3 regions of the Cupriavidus sp. CuC1 genome follow, and region 2 is predicted to be linked to each of the others. Evidence: predicted binding sites of a transcription regulator. Region 2 holds the regulator's gene; each other region holds the start of a gene.
What was found. The regulator sigma-54, encoded in region 2, starts transcription at its own class of promoters, with help from an activator protein. The targets are predictions, from matches to a motif close to TGGCANGNAANCTGCTTT.
Positions count from the first base shown of each region.

Region 1: ACGLHR_RS01250 (TorF family putative porin) is a predicted target of sigma-54. The motif match lies at 2,592-2,609, and genes of this name have one in related genera.
Region 3: ACGLHR_RS11000 (ATP-NAD kinase family protein) is a predicted target of sigma-54. The motif match lies at 3,392-3,409, and genes of this name have one in related genera.

Region 1 is NZ_JBIUHC010000002.1:95,943-102,561, forward strand. It holds gene ACGLHR_RS01235 (LysE family transporter) at 1-65, shown strand, start outside; gene ACGLHR_RS01240 (YifB family Mg chelatase-like AAA ATPase) at 364-1,908, opposite strand; gene ACGLHR_RS01245 (accessory factor UbiK family protein) at 2,047-2,310, opposite strand; gene ACGLHR_RS01250 (TorF family putative porin) at 2,688-3,497, shown strand; gene ACGLHR_RS01255 (P-II family nitrogen regulator) at 3,563-3,901, shown strand; gene ACGLHR_RS01260 (ammonium transporter) at 3,933-5,480, shown strand; gene gshA (glutamate--cysteine ligase) at 5,977-6,619, shown strand, end outside.
Region 2 is NZ_JBIUHC010000222.1:2,132-8,750, reverse strand. It holds gene ACGLHR_RS47260 (KpsF/GutQ family sugar-phosphate isomerase) at 1-351, shown strand, start outside; gene lptC (LPS export ABC transporter periplasmic protein LptC) at 367-993, shown strand; gene lptA (lipopolysaccharide transport periplasmic protein LptA) at 1,048-1,692, shown strand; gene lptB (LPS export ABC transporter ATP-binding protein) at 1,739-2,524, shown strand; gene ACGLHR_RS47240 (RNA polymerase factor sigma-54) at 2,662-4,137, shown strand; gene hpf (ribosome hibernation-promoting factor, HPF/YfiA family) at 4,187-4,537, shown strand; gene ptsN (PTS IIA-like nitrogen regulatory protein PtsN) at 4,917-5,372, shown strand; gene hprK (HPr(Ser) kinase/phosphatase) at 5,408-6,379, shown strand; gene ACGLHR_RS47220 (PsiF family protein) at 6,555-6,619, shown strand, end outside.
Region 3 is NZ_JBIUHC010000019.1:48,138-54,756, forward strand. It holds gene ACGLHR_RS10985 (aldo/keto reductase) at 1-129, shown strand, start outside; gene ACGLHR_RS10990 (haloacid dehalogenase type II) at 157-918, shown strand; gene ACGLHR_RS10995 (sigma-54-dependent Fis family transcriptional regulator) at 1,159-3,183, shown strand; gene ACGLHR_RS11000 (ATP-NAD kinase family protein) at 3,444-4,562, shown strand; gene ACGLHR_RS11005 (thiamine pyrophosphate-dependent dehydrogenase E1 component subunit alpha) at 4,574-5,578, shown strand; gene ACGLHR_RS11010 (alpha-ketoacid dehydrogenase subunit beta) at 5,658-6,619, shown strand, end outside.

The DNA.
Region 1 (6,619 bases), on a different contig from region 2:
TCTTCGGCAGCGTGCTGGTGGCCGTTGGCGCGGCGCTGTTCTTCGTCAGGCGCCATCCGGCGTGAGATGCGAGGGCCGGCATCCACGCCGGCCCGGTCCAGCTATAAAACGGTTTGCCCATCTATCGCTGGCTTCCCGCGGGTGCGTTTGCTTCAATGAGTAAGACGAGGGCAACCTAAGCGGAGGCAAGCAATGCGAAGCTCTTCCCCACAGCAGGCTCCATTGCATGCGCTGCCGGCCCACACCGTGCCGCCGCCCGAGGATCCGTTGCCTCCGGGCGTGCCGCCTGACCTCCCGCCGATCGAAGAACCCCCGCCCCCATCGGAACCCCCGGTGGCCGTGCCGCCGCCCCGGGGTTGATGGCTAGGGTGTGCGCAACGCGCGCCGGTACTGGATAGCTTCGGCTACATGGCTGGGCTGCAACAGCTCGGTCCCCTCCAGATCGGCAATCGTGCGGGCGATCTTCAGCGCCCGGAAATACGCGCGTGCCGACCACGCCAGTTTGGTCATGGCGCTGCGCAGCAGCGCCTGTGCCTCTGGCGTGAGCGGGCAGTGCTCGTCGATTTCGCGCCCGGCGAGGGCCGCGTTGGGCTTGCCCTGGCGCGACTGCTGCAGGGCGCGGGCGGCAAGCACGCGCTGGCGCACCTCGGCGCTGGACTCGCCGGGCGGGCCGTCGAGCATTTCCTGCTGGTCTTGCGCCGGCACCTCCACTTGCAGGTCGATGCGGTCGAGCAGGGGCCCGGACAGCCTGGACTGGTAGCGCAGCACCTGGTCCGGCGTGCACCGGCACGGGCGCGACGGGTGTCCCAGGTAGCCGCACGGGCAGGGATTCATGGCGGCGACAAACTGGAAGCGGGCGGGGAAGTCGGCCTGGCGCGTGGCGCGCGAGATGGTGACGCGGCCGGATTCGAGCGGTTCGCGCAGGACTTCCAGCACCCGGCGGTCGAATTCCGGTAGTTCATCCAGGAACAACACGCCCTGGTGCGCCAGCGAGATTTCGCCGGGGCGAGGATTGCTCCCGCCGCCCACCAGCGCCGCCGCCGACGCGGTGTGGTGTGGCGACCGGTAGGGACGCTCGCGCCATCGGGCGGGATGAAAGCCGTTGGTGGTCAGGCTCTGCACCGCGGCGGATTCCAGCGCTTCGTCCAGCGTCATGGGCGGCAGCAGGCCGGGAAAACGCTGCGCCAGCATGGACTTGCCGGTGCCGGGCGGCCCGACCAGCAGGGCCGAATGTTGCCCTGCCGCCGCGATCTCCATGGCGCGGCGCGCTTGCGCCTGTCCCCGGACGTCACACATGTCCGGGCCGGCCGGGTCGCCCCCGGCGATCTCCACGAGCGGCTCCGCACGCGCCAGCCGATCCTCCGGCAGCGGGCCAAGGTGAGCACAGACTTCCAGCAGGGAGCGCGCCGCATATACCGTCACGCCGTCGATCAGGGCTGCCTCGGGCGCGTTTTCCGCTGCCACCACGAAGCTGCGCGGCGGGCCTTCGCCAGCGGCTTGCCGCGCCGCGTTGTCACGCCCCAGGCCCATGGCCATGGCCAGGGCCCCGCGTACCGGACGCAGTTCGCCGGACAGGGACAACTCGCCGGCGAACTCGCTGGCGCCCAGGCCGTCCATCGGGACCTGCCCGCTCGCGGCGAGGATGCCCAGCGCGATCGGCAGGTCAAAGCGCCCGGACTCCTTGGGCAGGTCGGCAGGCGCCAGGTTTACCGTGATCCGCCGGCTGGGAAACTCCAGGCCGCTGTTGAGGATCGCCGCGCGCACCCGCTCGCGGCTCTCGCGCACCTCGGTATCTGCCAGGCCGACGATGTTGAAGACGGGCAAGCCGTTGGCCAGGTGCACCTCGACCGATACCAGTGGCGCCTCGAGGCCGGTCAGCGCCCGGCTGCGCAGGAGGGCGAGGCTCATTTCACTCCGAAATGCATCAAGGAAGTGTTAACGAAAATGGCCGCCGGAGTACGGCGGCCATTCTGGCGGTCGGGGGGTGCGTCGAGGATCATCGGATCCACAGGACCCCTCTGACACGCACGGGACGCTGCAAGGGCTTCAGCCCGAAACAGGCGTGTCGGACCCGCCTGCGGAGCGGCTTTCCAGCGCCTGCACGCGGGCTTCCAGTTCTTCCAGGCGCGCGCGGGTGCGTGCCAGCACCTGCGATTGGACGTCGAATTCCTCGCGGGTGACCAGGTCGAGCTTGGAAAACCCCTGCGTCATCATGCTGCGGACGTTTTTCTCGATGTCCTTGGCCGGCGAATTGCGCAGGGCTTCGCTGATCTTGGCCTGGAAATCGTTGAAGAGATCGGTGGGTTTCATACTGGTTCTCCTTTTGCACCGCCTTGGTGCGATAACTGGGTGGGCGGGATTCGGCATGCTGCATCGCGGTGCACCGAAACGGGGTGCGGACAAACGCGGTGCGTGCACGGCACTTGCCGCCGGCATGGTCCGATTATCACGCTTCAAGCGTCCCCGGGAAAGCGCCAGCGCGGGCTGGTAACACCTTTTAACGTCAGTAAGTTCGCTGGGAGACCGTCGGTCTCGTCCATTTTGATGCCTTTTTGCGCACAAAATGACGCTCTCATGCCTCGACTCCAACCTGGCACGGCAGTTGCAGTAATGGTGACAGGAGCCTCGTTCTACAAACTACTTTCAAACACACGAGTACCGAGCCAGAGGAAAAGGAGAATAAACCCATGAAGAAGTTGGCCCTTGCAGTCAGCGCCAGTGCAGTTGTGCTTTGCGGGCTCGCCCCCGCCGCCTTCGCCCAGAGCAGTGCGCAGGAGGGAGGTGCACCTACCGACGCCGCTGCCGCCGCCGAGGCCTCGCCGCACACCTTCACCGCCAACGTGACCGTGGCCAGTGAGTATCGCTATCGCGGCTTGATGCAGACCAATCGCCGCCCGGCCATCCAGGGCGGGTTCGACTACTCGCATTCGAGCGGTTTCTACGTGGGTAACTGGAATTCGAGCATCAGCTGGCTCGGCGACAGCAATCCGAAAGTCTCGGCGCCGATCGAGATGGACTTCTACGGTGGCTTCAAGAACACGGTGACGCTGGCTGGCCTGGAGTGGAACTATGACGCAGGCGTGCTGCAGTACTACTACCCGGGCGATTACCCGAACGGCTTCACGCGCCCGTACACCACGGAGCTGTATGTCGGCGCCGGCGCTGGCCCGGTGTTCTTCAAATATTCGCAGGCGCTGACCAACCTGTTCGGCTTCGCTGACAGCAAGTACAGCTACTACGCCGACCTGTCGGCCAATGTGCCGCTGAACTTCTGGGACCTGACGCTCAATGCCCACGTCGGCTACCAGAACGTGAAGCACGTGAACAGCGCCTCGTACACGGACTGGAAGCTCGGGCTGACCAAGGACCTGGGCAAAGGCTTCGCGCTGGCGATTGCTTATATCGACACCAATGCGCACAAGTCGGTCTACACCAACTCGTATGGCCGCTACGTGGGCAAGGCTACCGCCTGGGCTTCAATCACAAAGACTTTCTAAACACGCATCAGGTCGAGCGGGCGCCGGACGCGAGGCCGGGCCGTCCCGCTCAGAGGAGAAATCGGATGAAACTGATCATCGCCGTCATCAAGCCGTTCAAGCTCGACGAGGTGCGCGAAGCGCTCTCGGACGTGGGCGTGTCCGGCATCACCGTGACTGAAGTCAAGGGCTTCGGCCGCCAGAAGGGCCACACCGAGCTGTACCGGGGCGCAGAATACATCGTGGATTTCCTGCCCAAGGTGAAGATCGAAGTGGCCGTCCCGGACGACGTGGTCGACCGGGCCATCGAGGCGATCGAGAAATCGGCGCGAACCGGCAAGATTGGCGACGGCAAGATCTTTGTCGCCCCCATCGAGCAGGTCATCCGCATCCGCACCGGCGAGACCGGCGGCGACGCGCTGTGACGCACAGCCCAACGACAAGAGGTTAATCACAATGAAATCCTGGTTCAAGCGCATCCTGACAACCGGCGCCATGGCGCTGGCCCTGGGCACGGCCGGCATCGGCATGTCCACCCACGCTGTGGCGCAGGACAAGCCCGCAGCCGAAGCCTCGGCACCGGCCGCCGCCGCGGCACCGGCCCCGGCTGCCGCCGCTCCCGCGGCAGCGGCGCCTGCCGCTGCTGCTCCTGCCGCCGCTGCAGCTGCAGCTCCCGCTGCCGCGCCCGCACCCGTGCCCAACAAGGGCGATACCGCCTGGCTGCTGGTCTCCACGGCCTTCGTGATCCTGATGACGCTGCCCGGCCTGGCACTGTTCTACGGCGGCCTGGTCCGCTCGAAGAACATGTTGTCGGTGCTGATGCAATGCCTGGTGATCTTCTCGCTGGTGTCGCTGCTGTGGGCCGTCTACGGCTACAGCTTTGCCTTCACCGAGGGTAACGCCTTCTTTGGCGGCACCGACCGGCTCTTCATGAAGGGGCTCAACGCCGATGCCGTGGCTGCCACCTTCTCCAAGGGCGTGGTGGTACCGGAACTGGCTTACTTCGCCTTCCAGTGCGCCTTCGCAGCCATTACCTGCGGCCTGATCATCGGCGCTTTCGCCGAACGTGCCAAGTTCTCGGCGGTGCTGGTCTTCGTGGTGCTGTGGTTCACCTTCTCGTACATCCCGATGGCCCATATGGTCTGGTTCTGGCCTGGTCCTGACCTGTACACCGACGCGGCAGCCGGCACGGCAGCCACGGCCAAGGGCGGCTGGCTGTTCCAGAAGGGCGCGCTCGACTTCGCTGGCGGCACGGTGGTGCACATCAACGCAGCCGTGGCTGGCCTGGTGGGGGCCTTCATGTTCGGCAAGCGGATCGGCTTTGGCCGTGAGGCCCTGCGTCCGCACAGCCTGACCTTCACCATGGTCGGCGCCTCGCTGCTGTGGTTCGGCTGGTTCGGTTTCAACGCCGGCTCGGCGCTGGAAGCCAACGGCTCGGCCGCGCTGGCCTTCGTCAACACCCTGCTGGCAACCTGCGCCGCGGTGCTGTCCTGGACCTTCGGCGAGTGGATCAGCAAGGGCAAGCCCTCGATGCTGGGCGGTGCTTCGGGGGCGGTTGCCGGCCTGGTGGCCATCACCCCGGCGGCCGGTTTCGTCGGCCCGATGGGCTCGATCGTGATCGGCATCGCTGCTGGCCTGCTGTGCCTGTGGGGCGTGACCGGCCTGAAGAAGCTGCTGGGCATGGACGACTCCCTGGACGTCTTCGGCGTGCACGGCGTGGGCGGCATCCTGGGTGCGCTCCTGACCGGCGTGTTTGCCGCGCCGAGCCTGGGCGGCACGGGGATCTACGACTACGTGGCCAACAAGGTCTCGGACGACTATTCGATCATGGGCCAGTTGTGGATCCAGTTCCAAGGCGTGCTCACCACCATCGTGTGGTCGGGTGTGGTGGCCTTCGTGGCCTTCAAGCTGGTGGATATGCTGATCGGCCTGCGGGTGCCGGAAGAAGAAGAACGCGAGGGTCTGGACATCACCTCGCACGGCGAGACCGCATACGAAGCCTGATCGTAAAGGTGTTGTGCTGGAGAGCTGATTGGGAATCTTCTCTCAGGAGTTTCGCCCGGCCTTGTGCCGGGCTTTTTTCATGTGTGGCGTCCGCCGCGGGCGGTCGGGCCAGGCGGAAAGCGGAGCCGGCGGTTTTTTCGCAAAGTGCTTAAATCCGATCTTAAAAAGCTTCAATTGTTTTTGAGGGGGAGCGCACATACAGTGCCACTGAGGCAGTTTCCTCCACCTGCAGAACGCTCCCCGTATCTGTCAGGCCATTTGAAAGCGCGGCTCCGGTCGTGCTTTTTTTTTGCCTCCCGGCCCTGCTGGCAGGCCGCCCGGAAGTGCTTCGGATTCCTCCTGGGCCCCCCCCTTTTATTCCGGGCGCCCATCCCCATATCCGTATCCCTTATCCCTTATGCCGGCGCTCGCATATGCTTATTCAGGCAGCGCCAGCAGCCAATTGGCCGTTCCTCTACAATCTGGGCGAACGATAAAGACGATCAATAGGATGTTTATGGTCCCGCATCTCATCACCGCGCTGAACGGTCCGCTGCTCGAGCTGGAAAAAAAGATCCTGGATGCGACGCCGTCCATCGAGCGCTGGTTCAGGCTGGAATGGCAGGAACATACGCCTCCGTTCTACTGTTCGGTCGACCTGCGCAACGCCGGCTTCAAGCTGGCCCCGGTCGATACCAACCTGTTCCCTGGCGGGTTCAACAACCTGGCGCCTGAAATGCTGCCGCTGGCCGTCCAGGCGGCCATGGCGGCGATCGAGAAGATCTGCCCCGACGCCAAGAACCTGCTGCTGATCCCCGAGCGTCACACGCGCAACATGTTCTACCTGCAGAACGTGGCGCGGCTGTCGCTGATCATGCGCCAGGCCGGCCTCAACGTCCGCCTGGGCTCGCTGTCCGAAGACATCACCGAACCCACGCCGATCGAGCTGCCTGATGGGCAGACGCTGGTGGTGGAACCGCTGGCCCGCCTGGGCGCGCGCGGCCGCCGCCTGGGGCTCAAGGACTTCGATCCCTGCTCGATCCTGCTCAACAACGATCTCTCCGCCGGCGTTCCCCCGATCCTGGAGAACATCAGCGAGCAATACCTGCTGCCGCCGCTGCACGCGGGCTGGTCGACGCGCCGCAAGTCGAGCCACTTCT
Region 2 (6,619 bases):
AACGCGGTGCCCAAGGTGCGCGAGAGCACGCCGCTGGCACAAGCCCTGATGGAAATTACCCGCAAGGGCATGGCCATGACCGCGGTGGTTGACCCGGACGACCGCCTGATCGGCGTCTTCACGGACGGCGACCTGCGCCGCCTGCTCGAAACCCCGCGCGACTGGAAGACCGTACCCATCAGCGAGGTCATGCACCGCACGCCGCATACCGTCGGGCCGGACCAGCTGGCCGTGGAAGCCGTGCAGGTGATGGAGGCGAATCGTGTCAACCAGATGCTGGTGGTCGACGCAGAGCGGCGCCTGGTCGGCGCGCTCCACATCCACGACCTGACCCGCGCCAAGGTCATCTGAGGCCAGCCCATGCCTATGCGGGAAATCCTGTCCTCCCTGAGCCGGCTTGCCATGCGAGCGCTGCCCCTGCTGCTGATGGCGCTGGTGGCGGGCAGCACCTTCTGGCTGGTGCAGGTCAACTCCCCGAAGGAAGCGGACACCGGGCCGGTCGGCAAGAAACATGAGCCGGATTACTACATGATCCGTTTTTCCGCGACCGAGCTTGCCGAGGACGGGAACACCAAGCTGCGCTTTACCGGCGACAAGATGATCCACTTCGAGGACGACCAGACCTACGAGGTGACGCGCCCAGCCATGCGCTCCTACGAAATCGACCGCCCGCCCGTCACTGGCCACTCCGATCGCGGCACGATGAACGCGGAAGGCTCGGTCATCGACCTGTTCGGCAATGGCTTCATCGTGCGCGCCCAGGGCACCGACCCCGCCAAGGATCCGAAGATGACGGCCGCCTCGGAGTATTTCCAGGTGCTGGTCAACGATGACATCGTCAAGACCGACAAGGCTGTCAAGCTGACCCGCGGCCCGTCGGTGATGACCGCCAACGGCCTGATCTTTAACAATGTCACTCGCGAAGTACAATTGCTGGGTAACGTACGCGGCACCATCATTACGGTGCCGCCGCCGGCAAGTCCCGCGAAGTAGCCCTGAAGCCGCCCGCGGGCTCCAGCCGCCCGCGTCAACCGCCATCACGCCAACATGAATCCATTCCTGACGACTTCGTCCTGTCGCCGCCGCAGCACGGCCGCTTTGCTGACGCTGGCAGCCGTCCTGGGCCTCGCGTTGTCCGCGCCCGCCAGCGCCGAAAAAGCCGACCGCGAAAAGCCGCTGGTCCTGGAGGCCGACAATGCCAGCTACGACGACGTCAAGCAGGTTTATGTACTGACCGGCAACGTGGTGCTGACCAAGGGCACCATGGTGCTGAAATCCGACGCGGCCGAAGTCCGTACCGATCCCGAGGGCTACCAGTACGCGGTCGCGACCTCCAAGGGCGGCAAGCAAGCCTATATCCGCCAGAAGCGCGACAACGTCGACGAGTACATCGACGGCTGGGGCGACCGCATCGAATATGACGGCAAGCAGGAGCTGTCCAAGCTGATCGGGCGCGCCCGCATGGCCCGCCTGGCCGGCGCCAAGCTGGTCGACGAGATCCGTGGCGCGGTGATCACCTATGACAGCCGCAACGAGTTCTATACGGCCAGCGGCGGCGCCGAGAACGCGACCGCGGGCAGCCCGTCCGGCCGCGTGCGCGCCGTGCTGTCGCCGCGCCAGGAGCAGCCCGCCAGCGGCGCCGCAGCCAACCCGCTGCCGCTCAAGCCGGCACCTGCCCCCGTCAACCCCTGACCTGACGCCGCCACGCCCCCAATCCACGGATTCTGCCTTGACCTTCATGACCGCTACCCAGACCGCACCGTCCCAGCCCGCCACCCTGAAGGACAGCAGCACGCTGGTCGTGCGCCACCTGAAGAAGCGCTACGGCTCGCGCACTGTGGTCAAGGATGTGTCCCTCGACGTGAAGAGCGGCGAAGTGGTCGGGTTGCTCGGCCCCAACGGCGCGGGCAAGACCACGTCGTTCTACATGATCGTGGGGCTGGTGGCGCTGGACGAGGGCGATATCGTGCTCGACGACAAGCACATCAGCGGCCTGGCCATCCATGAGCGGGCACGCATGGGCCTGTCCTACCTGCCGCAGGAAGCCTCGGTGTTCCGCAAGCTCAATGTGCGGGAAAATATCCGCGCGGTGCTGGAACTGCAGCTCAACGATGGCAAGCCCCTGGGCAAGGCCGAGATCGAGCGCCGGCTGGACACCCTGCTGGATGACCTGCAGATTGCCCACCTGCGCGACAACCCGGCGCTGTCGCTGTCCGGCGGCGAGCGCCGCCGCGTGGAAATCGCCCGCGCGCTGGCCTCCGCGCCGCGTTTCATCCTGCTTGACGAGCCCTTCGCCGGCGTCGACCCGATCGCGGTCGGCGAAATCCAGCGCATCGTCAGCTTCCTCAAGGCGCGCAATATCGGCGTGCTGATCACCGACCACAACGTACGCGAGACGCTGGGCATCTGCGACCACGCCTACATCATCAGCGAGGGCGCGGTGCTGGCGTCCGGCCAGCCTGAAGACATCATCGCCAACGAGTCGGTGCGCAAGGTCTACCTGGGCGAGAACTTCCGCATGTAAAGGCGCGCGCGGCGCCTGCCGCGCATCGGCCCCCCGGGCGGCTTCGGTGTCGCCTTTCATCCTTCAAACGATCATGCGACGCCAGCGATAGCAATTTCCGTTCCACCAGTACGGAAGTTGGGCATAAAATAGGTCGCATGAAACCGTCGCTACAGCTCCGCCTCTCGCAGCATCTCGCGCTTACGCCGCAACTCCAGCAGTCGATCCGGCTGCTGCAACTGTCCACGCTTGAACTGCAGCAGGAAGTGGAACAGGCGCTGACCGAGAACCCCTTGCTCGAGCGCGAGAACGACTGGCTCGACAGCCCGTTGCGCGTGTCCTCGGACGGCTCGGTGAACCTCCAGAGCGCGCCCGCGCCAGCGCCCGCCGATGGCCAGGGCACCAGCGAAAACCGCCCCGATGGCGCCCCCGAAGCCGACGACAGCTATTCCGACAGCAACGAGGATTACGGCAACGACTGGAGCCTGGACGATTTCGCCCGCCGCCCGCAAGGCGAAGACGACGAAAAAACACCGATGCAGCTGCGCGACGCCGAGCCCACGCTGCGCGAACACCTCATGGAGCAGCTGGCGCCGCTCAAGATTTCCCTGCGCGACAAAGGGCTGGCCATCTTCCTGGTCGAATCCCTGGACGATGACGGCTACCTGAGCGCCACGCTCGAGGAAATCTGCAGCGAGCTGCCGGAGGAGCTCGAGTTCGAGGTCGACGAGATCCAGGCCGTGCTTACGCTGCTGCAGAGCTTCGATCCACCGGGCGTCGGGGCGCGCAACGCAGCCGAGTGCCTGGCGCTGCAACTGCGCAGGCTCAAGCATCCGCAGCGCGAACTGGCGCTGAGCATCGTCACCAATCACCTGGAGCTGCTGGCGGTGCGCGATTACACGCGCCTGAAAAAAGCCCTGCAAGTGGACGAGCCGGAACTCAAGGCGGCGCATGAACTGATCCGCTCGCTCGCGCCCTATCCCGGCCATGCCTACAGCCGGCCGGAAGCCGACTTCGTGGTACCCGATGTTTTCGTTCGAAAGTTGAGCGGCGGATGGATCGCCCATCTCAACCCGGATGTGATGCCGCGGCTACGTATCAACGACATGTACGCGCAGATTTTGCGCGGTGCAAAAGGCGATGCCGGCGCGGCGGGACTGCAGCAAAAGCTGCAGGAAGCACGCTGGTTGATCAAGAATATCCAGCAGAGGTTCGACACGATATTGCGCGTCGCACAAGCCATTGTCGAACGTCAAAAGAACTTCTTCACCCACGGTGAAATTGCGATGCGCCCCTTGGTTTTGCGGGAGATTGCCGATACACTGGGTTTACACGAGTCCACCATCTCTCGGGTGACTACCAATAAGTACATGGCAACGCCGATGGGGACTTTCGAGCTGAAGTATTTTTTCGGCTCTCACGTATCCACAGAAACCGGCGGCGCGGCCTCATCAACGGCAATCCGTGCGTTGATCAAGCAATTGATAGGAGCCGAAGACGCTAGGAACCCCTTGTCCGACAGCCGGATTGCCGAATTGCTCGGCGAGCAAGGCTTTGTGGTAGCACGGCGTACCGTTGCCAAATACCGCGAAGCGCTCAAGATTCCCGCGGTCAATCTCCGTAAGACTTTGTAGCCGAGCTGCATCGCCTGCCTGATGCAGCTCTTTCAGAAGGAGAAACGCTATGAACTTCAAGATCAGTGGACACCACTTGGACATCACGCCCCCTCTGCGTGAGTACGTGGAAACGAAACTGGAGCGTATCGTCAGGCATTTCGATCAAGTCATTGGCGTAAGTGTGCTGCTCTCTGTCGACAATACAAAAGAAAAGGACCGGCGGCAGTACGCGGAAATCAATCTACATCTCAAGGGCAAGGACATCTTTGTCGAAGCGCATCATGAAGACCTGTATGCCGCTATCGACGCATTGGTCGACAAGCTCGACCGGCAGGTGATTCGCCACAAGGATCGCGTGCAAAGCCACGACCGTGAAGCGGTCAAGTACCAGATGGCCGCATCCCAGATGCAGCAATGACCGTGCCTGGCGGCCCACATACCGGGCCGTCGGTGTCAGTCCATTGAAAACGGAATCAAGCCGCGCCCAGCGCGGCTTTTTCGTTCCAGCCTCCCCCCTTCGGGCCACGCAGGGGATTCCGCAACGCATATGTACCGGTGTATGCTGTGCCATACATAGTTGATTTGCCTGGCCATTTCCGTGCATGCGGCACCGCTTCAGCGCCTCGGCTATTGCAATGCACAAAGCGGCAGCGGGCCTGCTCTATAATGGCCAGACGCCCGACACCGGCATGGGGACACCCGGTGGAAACATCGGGCCTTGGTTTTTATCTTCTTTCCGCCCGGCGGGACGCCTCCTTGCCCCGGGCCTGCTTTCTAGAAAACCCTGCGCATTCCACATGAATCGTTTGGCTAAATTGCTGCCACCCGGCAACATCAACCTCGACGTCAGCGTCACCAGCAAGAAGCGCGTGTTCGAACAGGCCGGGCTCCTCTTCGAGAACAACCATGGCGTTGCGCGCGCGACCGTGACCGACAACCTGTTCGCCCGCGAGTCGCTGGGGTCCACCGGCCTTGGCGCCGGGGTTGCGATCCCCCACGGCCGCATCAAGGGACTGAAGCAGCCGCTGGCCGCCTTCATGCGCCTGGCCGAGCCGATCCCCTTCGAGTCGCCCGACGGTAAGCCGGTAGCGCTGCTGATCTTCCTGCTGGTGCCCGAACAGGCCACCCAGCAGCATCTGGAAATTCTCTCCGAGATCGCCCAGTTGCTGTCCGACCGCGAGATGCGCGAAGGACTGGCTACCCTGCCCACCCCCGACGACGTGCACCAGTTGCTGACGCAATGGCACCCTTGATCCGCCACTGAAAGCCCGTCCCTGAAAGCACCCGAATGGAACTCACTGGCGTCACCTCGCAGTCGATCTTCGACGACAACGCAGCCGATATCAAACTCTCCTGGGTAGCAGGACTGGAAGGCGCGGACCGGGCCTTCGATGTCGAGTTTGCGCGTGAAGCCACGTCGGCGGCCGATCTCGTCGGCCACTTGAACCTGATCCACCCGAACCGGATCCAGGTGCTGGGCAAGCCCGAAATCACGTATTACCAGCGCCTCGACGACGAGATGCGCAAGCGCCAGATGGGCGAGCTGATCCTGTTGGAGCCGCCGTTCCTGGTGATCGCCGACGGCATGGAGCCGCCGCCCGACCTGGAACTGCGCTGCACGCGCTCGTCCACCCCGCTGTTCACCACGCCGGTGTCTTCCGCGGCGGTGATCGATCACCTGCGCCTCTACCTGTCCCGCATTTCCGCGCCGCGCGTGACCATGCACGGCGTGTTCCTCGACATCCTCGGCATGGGCGTGCTGGTGATGGGCGAATCCGGCCTGGGCAAGAGCGAGCTCGGCCTGGAACTGATCTCGCGCGGACATGGGCTGGTGGCAGACGATGCCGTGGATTTCGTGCGCCTCGGGCCGGACTTCATCGAGGGCCGGTGCCCGCCGCTGCTGCAGAACCTGCTGGAAGTGCGCGGCCTGGGCCTGCTCGACATCAAGACCATCTTTGGCGAGACCGCGGTACGCCGCAAGATGAAGCTGAAGCTGGTGGTGCAGCTGGTACGCCGCAACGACGGCGAATTCGAGCGCCTGCCGCTCGATTCCCAGTATCTCGACGTGCTCGGCCTGCCCATCCACATGGTCAAGATCCAGGTGGCGGCCGGCCGAAATCTCGCCGTGCTGGTCGAGGCCGCCGTGCGCAACACCATCCTGCGCCTGCGCGGCATCGACACGCTGCGCGACTTCATGGACCGCCAGCGCGCCGCGATGCAGGCCGATGTCGCATCGCGGGGCCAGGGTCGGCTACTCTAGGTCTGGCAGCCCCGCAAAGGGGCTGTTTTCAATTGCTTACATCCGGCCGCGCTTCGATCGTCAACGTCATCGGGGCATAGGCCGTTTTGTGCAGTAATGGGCATTGGGCCCAGCCCCGAGTTGCCGAGCCGACAGGCCAGCAGCCATGAAGTTTTCCACAGCCAGGAGAGCAAGCATGAAAAAATTGATCGCGATGTGCGTGCTGGTAGCCCCGCTTTTTGCCACCGGCGCCTTCGCCCA
Region 3 (6,619 bases), on a different contig from region 2:
GCGCGCCCCAGCATTACCGCGCCGATTGCCAGCGCCACCTCGCTGGCGCAGCTGGACGACCTGATCGCCGCTACGCGCCTGCAGCTGAGCGCCGACGAAATCGCGCTGCTGGATCAAGCCAGCGCCTGAGCGCGCTTACCCTGGAGGAATCAAGGGATGCATGAGAAGAGAATGAGCCACGGCAACAGCGCGGGCGGCAACACGCCGGACCTGAGCGCGGTCAAGGCGCTGGTGTTCGATGTCTTCGGCACCGTGGTGGACTGGCGCACCAGCGTGATCGCGGACCTGGCCGCATTCGGGCAGGAGAAGGGCATCGAGGCCGACTGGACCGCCTTCGCCGACGCCTGGCGCGCCGGCTACGTGCCCGGCATGGAGCGCGTGCGCAAGGGCGAGCGGCCGTGGGCCAATATCGACGTGCTGCATCGCGAGCGGCTCGATGCGCTGCTCGACCAGTTCGGCATCGAAGAGCTCAGCGAAGCGGAGAAGGACTACCTCAACCGCGCCTGGCACCGCCTTTCCGGATGGCCGGATGCCGTGCCGGGCCTCACGCGGCTAAAGCAGCGGTACATCATTTCCACCTTCTCCAACGGCAGCGTGCAGTGCCTGGTCGACACGGCCAAGCATGCCGGCCTGCCGTGGGACGCGGTGTTCAGCGCGGACATCGTGCGCCACTTCAAGCCGGAGGCGGAGATCTACCGGGGCGTGATTGCCTTCTTCGACCTGGAGCCGCAGGAGGTGATGCTGGTGGCGGCGCACAATAATGACCTGCGGCATGGCCGCTCGCATGGGATGCGCACCGCCTATGTCAACCGGCCTACGGAGTATGGCCCGAACCAGTCCAAGGATCTAGCGGCCGAGTCGGACTGGGATGTGGTGGTGAGCAGCTTGACGGAACTGGCGCAGCGGCTGGGCGTTTGAGCGCCTGCGTGCGCTAACTAGCGCACATCGGCCTGGGAAAGCCTGCCTTTGCGGCCTTGCGCTGCACATGGCGCGCGTCCGGCCAGTGCGATCGGGTTTGCCCAAGCCACTCCCTGTCGGATACATTAGGACTCCCGGCCGCCCATACCGCAACCCTGCGGCGCAACAGAGGCCACGCCAGAGCCGGGAGTTGGCGCGCGCCGGCACGGCGGCGCGCCAGGAGACGACAAGGAGACCACGATGGACCTGCGGCAACGCGAGCACATCGACACGGTAGTCCAGCTCACCACCCGCGCCAGCGCGCCGATGGTGCGTGCGCCGGAAACCATCATCCAGAATTCGTGGCGGCGCTGCGTGCATCAGTACGGGCTGGATCCGGCGCGCATGCAAGAGGCGCACATCCTGCCGCAGACCCGGCTGCGCGAGCACCAGCAGCGCATCGACGATTTCGCGCGGATCGCGCGCCACGGGCTGCAGACGCTCTATAGCCAGGTGGCCGGCATGGGCTATGTCGTGCTGCTGACCGACGCGCAGGGCGTGACGGTGGATTACCTGGGCGACGCCAACGCCGATGCCCGCCTGCGCCACGCCGGGCTGTACCTGGGCGCGCAGTGGAGCGAGTCCGGCGCCGGCACCTGCGCGGTCGGCACCGCGCTGGCCACCGGCCAGGCGTTGACCGTGCACCAGGCGGATCATTTCGACGCCACCCATATCCCGCTGACCTGCACCGCCGCGCCGCTGTTCGATTCGCACGGCAGCCTCTGCGCCATCCTCGACATTTCCGCGCTGACCTCGCCGCAAGCCAAGGACAGCCAGGGCCTGGCACTGCAGATGGTACGCATCTACGCCAGCCGGATCGAGAACGCCAGCTTTGTGCGCAGTCACCGCGAAGACTGGATCCTCAAGCTCAATGCGGCCCCGGAGTTTGTCGACGTCAACCCGGAATACCTGCTCGCGCTTGACGCGTCGGGCCGCATCGTTGGCCATAACCGCCGCGCGCAGCAGATGCTGGAGGCCGAGCTGGGCGTGGCCCCGGGCGGCGCGCCGCTGCTTGGCATGCCGTTCGAGTCGCTGTTCGAGGCGCGGCTCGACGAGCTGGGCCGCTTCATGCATTCGCGCCCCAGCGAGCAGCGCGCGCTGGCGCTGGCCCGCACCGGCGCGCGGCTTTACCTGAGCGTGATGCCGCCGGCTCTGCGCTGGCAGCGCGCGCGTGACACCACCGAGCGGGCCACGCCGCTGCAGGCGCCGCTGGCCGCGCTGTGCGGTGGCGATGCCGCACTGCAGCAGCAATTGCTGCGGGCCGCCAAGCTGGTCGATTCGCCCATCAACCTGCTGATCAACGGGGAGACCGGCAGCGGCAAGGAGTACCTGGCCAAGGCCCTGCACCAGGCCAGCTCGCGCCGCGACGGCCCCTTCGTGGCGGTGAATTGCGCGGCGATTCCCGAATCCCTGATCGAGAGCGAGCTGTTCGGCCACCTGCCCAACAGCTTCTCGGGCGCCGGCTCGCGGCCCAAGCGCGGGCTGATCCAGGAGGCGGACGGCGGCACGTTGTTCCTCGACGAGATCGGCGACATGCCGCGCGAGCTGCAGTCGCGCCTGCTGCGCGTGCTGGCCGAGGGCGAGGTGCTTGCCATCGGCGCGGCGCGCCCGGTGCCGGTCAACCTGCGCGTGATTTCCGCCACGCACCATCCGCTGGACCAATTGGTGAGCAGCGGGCGCTTCCGCGAGGACTTGTACTACCGGCTCAACGGCGCGCGGTTGATGCTGCCGCCGCTGCGCGAGCGCACGGACCGGGACTGGCTGATCGGCAAGATGCTGGACGCTGGCGGCAAGCCAGCTACCGTGACCCTGTCGCCCGCGGCGCGCGCGCGGCTGCATGCGCATCGCTGGCCCGGCAACCTGCGGGAGCTGCGCAATGCGCTGGAGTACGCGCGGGCGGTCTGTGACGACGGCCACATCGAGGTGGAGGATCTCCCGGAAGGCATTGGCGAGGGGATGCCCCAACAGGGTTTGCTTCCCGTTTCCGCCAGCGTCCCGCCGGGCAGCGCGGCCGTCGAAGCCGCCTGCGCGCCGGCATTGCCGGCCTCGGGCTTCGACCCGCATCAGTTGCCGCCGGAAGGCATGCTGCTGATGCAATACCTGCGCGCGGCCGGCTGGAACCTGAGCGCGGTGGCGCGCCAGATCGGCGTGAGCCGGATGACGCTGTACCGCCGCATGGCGCGCTACGGCATCGCGTCGCCCAACCAGCGCGACGCGGCGCACTAGCAAGCCAGCGAACATGGCGGCGCGGCTCGCCCGCGCCGCCTTCTCAACCCGGTTCAAGCTCCCCGCTACACCTGTTCACGCCCTGTACACCTGATGCTGTGACACCTGTCACGCTGCGGCCTGCGCACAGCCTGCAATGTCCCGGCGCGCCCCGCGTTTTCTTGGGGTAATCCCGAGTTTTTCCCGCTTCCGACGTGCCTATGCGGGTTGGCACGCCCATTGCGATATGCCTGTCATAACCAGAAAGACAGGAGACAGGCATGGGTGAGCAAGCGCTGGCCGACCGGCCGCTGGTCGGCATCATCGCCAACCCGATTTCCGCGCGCGATATCCGCCGCGTGATCGCCAACGCCAACACGCTGCAACTGGCCGATCGCGTCAATATCGTGCTGCGCCTGCTGGCCGCGCTGGCTGCCTGCGGCGTGGGCCGCGTGCTGATGATGCCGGACCGGGAGGGCATGCGCGTGCTGCTGGCGCGCCACCTGTCGCGCCGCCAGGGGCCGGATGCCGCGCTGCCGGAAGTGGAGTACCTCGACATGCCGGTCACCGCGCGCGTCGACGACACCTTCCTGGCTGCACGCATGCTGCGCGAGGCGGGCGTCGCCGCCATCATCGTGCTGGGCGGCGACGGCACCCACCGCGCGGTGGTGCGCGAATGCGGCAGCGTGCCGATTGCCGGCATCTCCACCGGCACCAACAACGCCTATCCCGAAATGCGCGAGCCCACCATCACCGGGCTGGCCACGGGCCTGTTCGCCAGCGGCCGCATTCCCGCCACGCAGGCGCTGGCCGGCAACAAACGGCTCGACATCACGATTGCCGGCGAAGGCGAGGTGCGCCACGACATCGCGCTGGTCGACGCCGTGATCTCGCACGAGCATTTCATCGGCGCGCGCGCCTTGTGGAAGACCGAGACGCTGGGCGCCGTCTATGTGTCCTTTGCCGACCCGCAGGCAATTGGCCTGTCCGCCATCGGCGGCTTGCTGGAGCCAGTGGGCAGGCATGAATCCGGCGGCCTGGCGATCGAGCTGGCCGCGCCCGGCGAAGGCCGCTTCGAGCTGCGCGCGCCGATTGCGCCCGGCCTGCTGCGCGCGGTGCCCATCGCGGGCTGGGAGCGCCTGACCGACGGCGTTGCGCACCGCGTGCGCCAGCGCGCCGGCATCGTTGCGCTGGACGGCGAGCGCGAGCTGGTGTTCGGCCCGCACGACGAAGTCACCGTGACGCTGCGCGAACACGCCTTCCTTAGCATCGACGTGGCGGCCTGCATGCGCTATGCCGCCGCCGCCGGGCTGATGCGCAGCGGGCGTGCGCCGCCGCAGCAACAGCAACCCCCACCCCAGCCACTCACCGAGCTTTTTACCGCCACCACAAAACCTTGAAGGAGACAGACATGACAGCCAACGCATCCGGTACCACCGGGAACACGCTGCCCCTCGACAAACAGGAACTGCTCGCCGTCTATCGCAGGATGCGCACCATCCGCGATTTCGAAGAGCGCTTGCACGTGGATTTCGGGCGCGGCGACATCCCGGGCTTCGTCCACCTCTACGCCGGCGAGGAAGCCGCCGGGGTCGGCATCCTGCACCACCTGGGCGACGGCGACCGCATCGCCAGCACGCACCGCGGCCACGGCCACTGCATTGCCAAGGGCGTGGACCCGGTGGCGATGATGAAGGAGATCTACGGGCGCAAGGGCGGTTCCTGCAATGGCAAGGGCGGCTCGATGCATATTGCCGACCTGTCCAAGGGCATGATGGGTGCCAACGGCATCCTGGGCGCAGGCGCGCCACTGATCTGCGGTGCCGCGCTGGCCGCCAAGTTCCGCGGCAAGGGCGAGATCGGCATTACATTTGCCGGCGACGGCGCCTCCAACCAGGGCACGTTCCTGGAGAGCCTGAACCTGGCCGCGGTATGGAACCTGCCGGTGATCTTCGTGATCGAGAACAACGGCTATGCGGAATCCACCGCGCGCGACTACGGCACGGCCGTGGACAGCTATGTGGACCGCGCCGCCGGCTTCGGCATTCCCGGCGTGACGGTGGACGGCACCGATTTCTTCGCGGTGCACGAGGCGGCAGGCGAAGTCATCAAGCGGGCCCGTGAAGGCGGCGGCCCGGCACTGCTGGAATGCAAGATGGTCCGTTTCTACGGCCACTTCGAAGGCGACGCGCAAACCTATCGCGCCTCCGGCGAACTCGACGACATCCGCGCCAACAAGGACTGCCTGAAGAAGTTCACCGCCACCGTGACCCAGGCCGGCGTGATCGCGCTGGACGAACTCAAGGCCATCGACGAGCAGGTTGCCGCACTGATCGAGGACGCGGTGCAACAGGCCAAGGCAGCGCCGTTCCCCTCGCCCGCCGACCTGCTGACCGATGTGTACGTCAGCTACTGAGCACAGCCAGCCAGGCATCCCGAATCCCACGGCATAACGAAGACCAAGCACCAATAGAGCACGATCAGGAGACCACACCATGTCCCGCAAATTAAGCATGAAGCTGGCGATCAACGAAGCGATCGACCAGGAAATGACCCGTGACCCGAGCGTGATCATGCTCGGTGAAGACATCGTCGGCGGCGCCGGCGCGGACGGCGAGAAAGACGCCTGGGGCGGCGTGCTCGGCGTGACCAAGGGCTTGTACGCCAAGCACGGCGACCGCCTGCTGGACACGCCACTGTCCGAATCCGCCTATGTGGGCGCGGCCATCGGCGCGGCAGCTTGCGGCATGCGCCCGATTGCCGAGCTGATGTTCATCGACTTCATGGGCGTGTGCTTCGACCAGATCTTCAACCAGGCGGCCAAGTTCCGCTACATGTTCGGCGGCAAGGCCGAGACGCCGGTGGTGATCCGCGCCATGGTGGGCGCTGGCTTTCGCGCAGCCGCCCAGCACAGCCAGATGCTGACGCCGCTGTTCACGCATATCCCCGGCCTCAAGGTGGTGTGCCCCAGCACGCCGTACGACACCAAGGGCCTGCTGATCCAGGCGATCCGCGACAACGATCCGGTGATCTTCTGCGAGCACAAGAATCTCTATGGCTTCGAAGGCGAGGTGCCGGAGAACTCTTACGCAATCCCCTTCGGCGAAGCCAATATCGTGCGCGACGGCAAGGACGTCTCCATCGTCACCTACGGCCTGATGGTGCACCGTGCGCTGGAGGCGGCGGCCACGCTGGCCAAGGAAGGCATCGAAGCGGAGATCGTGGACCTGCGCACGCTCTCGCCGCTGGATATCGACACCGTGCTGGAGTCGGTGGAAAACACTGGCCGCCTGGTGGTGGTGGACGAAGCCAGCCCGCGCTGCAATATCGCCACCGACATCTCCGCGCAGGTGGCGCAGCGCGCGTTCGGCGCGCTCAAGGCTGGCATCGAGATGGTCTGCCCGCCGCACACGCCGGTGCCGTTCTCGCCCGCGCTGGAAGACCTGTACATCCCCAG